DNA from 2 places in the Limosilactobacillus agrestimuris genome. Region 2 is predicted to be linked to the other one. Evidence: predicted binding sites of a transcription regulator. Region 2 holds the regulator's gene; the other holds the start of a gene.

Region 1 (3,432 bases), on a different contig from region 2:
TTGTTCACGGTGAGTCTCAATAATGTGGAGGGCCCGTTCATGACCTTCACGAAGGATCCGCCGTACTTCTTCATCAACCAAGGCTGCAGTCTTTTCAGAGTAAGGTGATTGGTCATAACCTTGACCAGTAAATACTTGACCTGAACTTTGCAGTTCAACAGGACCAATCTTGTCACTCATCCCGTACTGGGTAACCATTGCCCGAGCAATTTGGGTTGCCTGTTCGAAGTCATTCGAAGCACCTGAAGATTGAGACTTAAAGATTAACTCTTCAGCCGCACGACCACCCATTAATCCGGCGATCTGCTCCTCAGCATTCTTCTTGGACATCAACATTTGATCTTCCCGTGGCAGCATAATTGCATAACCACCGGCACGACCACGAGGGACAATCGTAACCTTATGAACGACACGCGCATCATTCAAGACAAGACCAACAATTGTATGTCCAGCTTCGTGATATGCAACTGTTCGTCGTTCTTGCTTTGATTCAACTCGATCGTGCTTAGCTGGACCAGCGATTACCCGGTCTTCAGCTTCATCAAGATCGGCTTCGTCAATTTGTGTCTTGTTTCGCCGCGCTGCTAATAAGGCAGCTTCATTCAATAAGTTTGCCAAGTCTGCCCCAACAAATCCTGGGGTTTGCTTAGCAATTTCCTTTAAATCAACATTATCTGCCAATGGCTTGTTCTTAGCGTGAACACGAAGGATGGCTTCACGTCCCTTAACATCTGGACGACCAACTAAGATCTTCCGGTCAAAACGACCTGGACGAAGCAAGGCCGGATCCAGAACATCAGAACGGTTAGTAGCGGCCATAACAATGACCCCTTCATCACCTTGGAACCCGTCCATTTCAACCAGTAATTGGTTCAATGTCTGTTCACGTTCATCGTGGCCACCACCCATTCCGGCACCACGCCGACGACCAACAGCATCAATTTCATCGATGAAGATGATTGCTGGAGCGGCCTTCTTAGCTTGTTCGAATAAGTCACGAACACGACTAGCACCAACACCGACAAACATTTCAACGAAGTCAGAACCTGAAATTGAGAAGAATGGTACTCCAGATTCACCAGCAACGGCCTTAGCAAGTAAGGTCTTACCAGTACCTGGAGGCCCCTCCAAAAGAACACCAGATGGGATCTTTGCACCAAGACGGGTGAACTTCTTTGGATTCTTCAAGAATTCAACAACTTCAACCAGTTCTTGTTTTTCTTCCTCTTCACCAGCAACGTCAGAGAAACGAACTTTGTTTTTCTTGGCATCGGCAGGCTTTGCCTTTGTCTTCCCAAAACTCATTACTCCACGACCGCCGCCACCTTGACCAGCTTGGCCCATCATCATGTAGAAGAAGAATATCATGATGATTAATGGTAAGACAGTCAACAGCAAGTTCATCCAAACACTGTTAGATTCCTCTGCTCGTGTACTGATTTTAACGTTTTCCCGGTCAGCATACTTTTGTAATTGACTAACGGTTACATCACTTTGCAATACAGAACTTTGGAAGTGGTTGACTTTGCTGTTACGTTGCGTGGTAAAACCAAAACTATTAGCAGAATTATTATTAGCAGATTGCGGTTTACGATAGGTACCTGTAATCTTATAAACTCCACCATTTGGCTGTAGTTGGAAACTCTTAACCTTGTTACTCTTCAATTCAGAGATAAACTCTGTTTGTGAGACGTTCTTACTTTGGCCATTACTTTGGCTTCCACCAAAGAAGAAGTAAGCAATCCCCATAATACATAAGAAAATCACTGCGTAGAAGAGAACGTTATGAGTAAAATTATTGTTTCTCCGATTGTTATTCATAACAACCTCCTATTCTACCAGCAACAATATTGTGGTTACAATTGTAGTGACTATCATAGCATAATTGACAAATATTGACCAGTCAATTATCACACCTAATAGACACCACCCAACAATGCCCAATTCTACATTTTTTAGATTAATTTTTCCACTGATTTACCAATAATTCAAAAAGACTTCAAAGCTCGAAGCCCGAACTCTGAAGTCCTTATTCTATTTAATTAGAGACTTATTACTAATAGTCTCCGAACCTATAGAGTCTAATCGCGGAAATTAACCAGAGCCTTAGAGTCTAACGCAGCGGAGCAAGCCTATTTGGCTACGAACGATTCTGATGATTCCATCATCATTCGTTCTAGGTTAGCCAACCAGGCTCTTGAAGAGGTTAATTTCCAGCTTCTATATTAATTAGTCCTTCTCATAAACAGCTGGCTTTAAAATCCCAACATAAGGAAGGTTCCGGTAGTAACCCTTGTAATCCAAACCGTAGCCAACTAAGAACTCGTTTGGAACGTTAAAGCCGACATAATCAGCCTTTACTTCAACTTGACGTCCTTCAGGCTTATCTAGTAAGGTACAAACCTTAACACTCTTTGCACCACGTTCTTTTAAGAGGTCAATTAAGAATTTTAAAGTATGACCAGTATCAACGATATCTTCCATAATTAGAATTGAGCGTCCACGGATATCTGACTTCAAATCTTGAACCAGCTTTACCTCACCAGTTGAAGAGGTCCCACCGTAGTAACTAGAAACATCGATAAAATCAAGCTTGGCCATAATGTCCATCCGCTTAATCATATCAACAGTAAACAAAACAGCCCCAGTCATTACAGAAATAATTAATGGTCGCTGTTCTTTATATTCAGCAGTTAACTGCTTTGCAAGTTCATTCATCCGGCGGTTAATTTCTTCTTCACTGTACAATACTCGTTCAATATCGTTATTCATTCTTTTCTCCTCTTCAAATCACGTATGCCAATAACTAGCCGTTGCCACTGATCAAGGTAATCGTCAGGTCGGGTAAACCAACCCCACTTCCGCCCAATGGCCCACACAATATTATTCTTAGCATCAGCAATTACTAGCTGCTGATTACGCTCTAATAACGGTACTTTCTGATCAATTAGAACACGACTAACCCTTTGATGACCACCATTTTTTAACGGTAGTCGATCTTGATCTTGCCACCGACGAATTCTTAACGGCAATTGCTCAGGCGCCAACCACATCTCTTGGTAATCAGCTGTTTTACCAAAAAAACTCTTGGTTGTTGCGACTGCAATTTGATAATCGTTCCCAATTGAATACCAACGGCCCAATTTTACCACAGAATTTATGGAAGTTTGAGCTTTTTGTGGTAATTGATTAACATTTTTCAAAAATAGTTCGGAATAGTTCTTAAATAAGACTAAATCAGGGGCAATTTGACGACTAAATTGAGGTAAATGACGATTATTAATATCCGCAAACAGCTGTTCAATAAAGCCCTGCTTCAAATTAGTCACCTTAGACCACTCTAACCACTTCACCAAAATTAACCGTTCCTTTGCTAATGGGAACTGCAATAACTGTCTTAAATTAAGGTGACCATCTTCATCTGCAATCTTT
Region 2 (3,432 bases):
TATATATTAGAATTTATTTGCTAATTTAATCACATTGGTATTATCTGGTTATAATTACATTAAGTAAAATAGTAGGCAAATAAAGAAATATTGGTCTGAAAAATTTCTGTTTATTTATTCACAAAAGCGCTTTAAAAAGCAAAACTAATTTGGTATTATAGCTTGTGTAATAAATAACAAGTCCAAAGGAGATTTTAGATTATGAAAGCTGCTGTTATTAATGATCCAGTAGATGGTTACGTTACTGTTAAGGATGTTAAACTTCGTGATCTTAAGCCGGGTGAAGCTTTAGTTGACATGGAATACTGTGGCCTTTGTCACACCGACTTACACGTTGCCGCTGGTGACTTTGGTAAGAAGCCAGGTCGGATTATCGGTCATGAAGGTGTTGGTCGTGTATCTAAAGTTGCTCCTGGCGTTACTTCCTTAAAAGTTGGGGACCGGGTATCTATTGCTTGGTTCTTTAAGGGCTGTGGACACTGTGAATACTGCCTTACTGGTCGTGAAACACTTTGCCGGAACGTTTTGAATGCTGGTTACACTGCTGATGGTGCAATGGCAGAACAATGCATTGTTCCTGCTGACTACGCTGTTAAGGTTCCCGAAGGCCTTGATCCTGTTGAAGCTACCTCATTAACCTGTGCTGGTGTTACTATGTACAAGGCATTAAAGGTTGCTGACATTAAGCCAGGTCAATGGGTATCAATTGTTGGTGCTGGTGGTCTTGGTAACTTGGGAATTCAATTTGCTCACAACGTCTTCGGTGCTCACGTTATTGCTGTTGACGGTAATCCCGACAAGCTTGAAGCTGCTAAGGAAAATGGTGCAGAAATTCTTATTAACCGTCATGATGGTGACGTTGATAAGCAAATCCAAGAAAAAGTTGGTGGTGTTCACGCCGCTGTTGTAACTGCTGTTTCTGCTTCAGCATTTGACCAAGCGGTTGATTCACTTCGTCCAGATGGTAAGTTAGTTGCCGTTGCTCTTCCACAAGGTGACATGAAACTTAACATTGCTAAGACAGTTCTTGATGGAATTATCGTTGCTGGTTCATTAGTAGGTACTCGTCAAGACTTAGCTGAATGTTTCCAATTTGGTGCTGAAGGTAAGGTTCACCCAATTGTTAAGACACGGAAGCTTAGTGAAATCAATGACATGATCCAAGAATTAAAGGATAACAAGGTTGTTGGTCGGAACGTTGTTGATTTCAGCCTAGAAGATTAATCTAAATTATCCCCTTTTTGAAATAAAAGAGACTGGAGAGCCACCAGTCTCTTTTTCTGGTTTAAATTACATTCCATATTATTGGGACTGTTTTCTGGTTCCCAATTTAATATTGTGGTAAAATTTGGTCAAGATTAGTCAAATAAAATTTGGAGGTGATGTTAATGGAAGAAAAGAGTATTTCAGATATTATTGAGGAGTATTTGAAGCAAATCCTTGGAGAGTCATCTCAGATTGAAATCCGCCGATCAGAAATTGCTAATCATTTTGACGTTGTTCCATCACAGATTAACTACGTAATCAAGACACGATTTACCATTCAACACGGTTACCTAGTTCAAAGTAAGCGTGGTGGCGGTGGTTATATTCGGATCGAGCGGGTTAATTTACTTGATAATGTTGATGTGTTAAACTCACTGATCCAAGCAATTGGCGATTCGATTAGTGAGCGTGATGCTTATGATATTATTCGAACGCTTTATGATGAGAAAGTATTGACGAGGCGAGAGGGGGACTTAATGTTAGTTGCCTTATCAAAGCAAACACTAAATGTGAATGATTGTAATGTTGAATCTCGTTTGAGAGCGAGAATTTTAATTTCAATGCTGAATCGTTTACGGTATGAGAGCTAGGTGGAAAGCAATTAATGGATAATATGTTTACACCAAGTGCTAAGCACGTTTTAGCACTTGCCCATGAACAAGCAAAATACTTTAAACACCAAGCCGTGGGTACTGAACATTTATTACTTGCATTGGCAATTGAGAAAGAGGGGATTGCTAGCAAGATTTTTGAGCAATTCTCCATTACTAGTGATGATATTCAAGAAGAGATTGAAAGAATGATTGGCTACGGAACTATGGATGACATGGGACCGGCCGATTATCTCCCGTATTCACCAAAGGCACGACAAGTATTAGCGTTAGCTGGTCAGGAAGCACAACAGTTAAATGCGTTAAAGATCGGTACTGAACATATCTTACTTGCGTTAATTTCGGATGAGGGGATCCTTTCTTCGAGAATCTTGATGAGCCTGGATGTTTTACCACGTCAGATTCGTAAGGTAACCTTACGTCGCCTTGGTATTTCTGATATTCAAGCACGGCAACGGTTAGGGAAACAACAAAGACGACAGGCAAGAAAGTCAGGAACACCAACCCTTGATAAGCTTGCTCGAGATATGACTCAAATGGCAAGGGATGGTAAGCTTGACCCTGTAATCGGTCGTGATAAAGAGTTGCGACGGGTGGAACAAATTCTTAGTCGACGAACAAAGAATAACCCAGTCCTGATCGGTGAACCGGGGGTTGGGAAAACCGCAGTGGCGGAAGAGCTAGCTCGCCGGATGGCAAATAATGAAGTTCCTGAAGATTTAGCGCGAAAACGTTTAATGATGCTTGATATGGGCTCGTTAGTTGCTGGGACCAAGTATCGAGGAGAATTTGAAGATCGTCTAAAAAAGGTTATTGATGAGATTCAAAAAGATGGCCACGTAATTCTCTTTATTGATGAATTACATACCTTGATTGGTGCTGGAGGAGCTGAAGGAGCAATTGATGCTTCTAATATTTTGAAACCAGCCCTTGCCCGTGGTGACTTACAGACTATTGGTGCAACTACTCTTGATGAATATCAAAAGTATATTGAATCGGATGCTGCATTAGAGCGTCGGTTTGCCACGGTTCAAGTTGAAGAACCATCTGAAAATGTTGCCTTGCAAATTTTGAACGGTTTACGGCCAAAATATGAGGAACATCACCATGTCAAAATTGATGATGATGCCTTAAAACAAGCTGTTAAACTTTCTAGTCGGTATATTACTGATCGTTACCTACCAGATAAGGCAATTGATTTAGTTGATGAAGCTTCATCGATGGTACGGATTGATGCTGAAGAAAAGAAAAAGCATCAGCCATCACTGACTTCTAAATTAGCTGAACTTCGGCAGAAGAAGGAAAATGCGATTGAGGATCAGGACTTTGATCAAGCTGCGAACCTTCGTCAAGAAGAATTGACATTAAAGGCCAAGGCTGATGAGCAAGAAAAGAAGGCAGAGAAGCAATCTGCAAAGCACCAGCTACATACTACTGGAGAAGACGTTGCTAAGATTGTGGCTGAATGGACTGGCGTTCCACTAACCCAGTTGAAAAAGAGCGAGAGTGAACGGCTGGTTAATCTAGAAAAAGTTCTTCATAACCGGGTTATCGG

Evidence for each region. Region 2 encodes CtsR, which represses protease genes until heat stress. Its sites were predicted from a motif close to TTGGTCAAAAAAGGTCAAANA; they were not measured.
Region 1: ftsH (ATP-dependent zinc metalloprotease FtsH) is a predicted target of CtsR. The motif match lies at 1,883-1,903, and genes of this name have one in related genera.

Annotation. Positions count from the first base shown of each region.
Region 1 covers NZ_CALPCW010000007.1:5,284-8,715, forward strand. Annotated here, with positions in the region: gene ftsH (ATP-dependent zinc metalloprotease FtsH) at 1-1,821, opposite strand, end outside; gene hpt (hypoxanthine phosphoribosyltransferase) at 2,230-2,772, opposite strand; gene tilS (tRNA lysidine(34) synthetase TilS) at 2,769-3,432, opposite strand, start outside.
Region 2 covers NZ_CALPCW010000001.1:289,506-292,937, forward strand. Annotated here, with positions in the region: gene adhP (alcohol dehydrogenase AdhP) at 202-1,224, shown strand; gene NFR46_RS01385 (CtsR family transcriptional regulator) at 1,389-1,856, shown strand; gene NFR46_RS01390 (ATP-dependent Clp protease ATP-binding subunit) at 1,871-3,432, shown strand, end outside.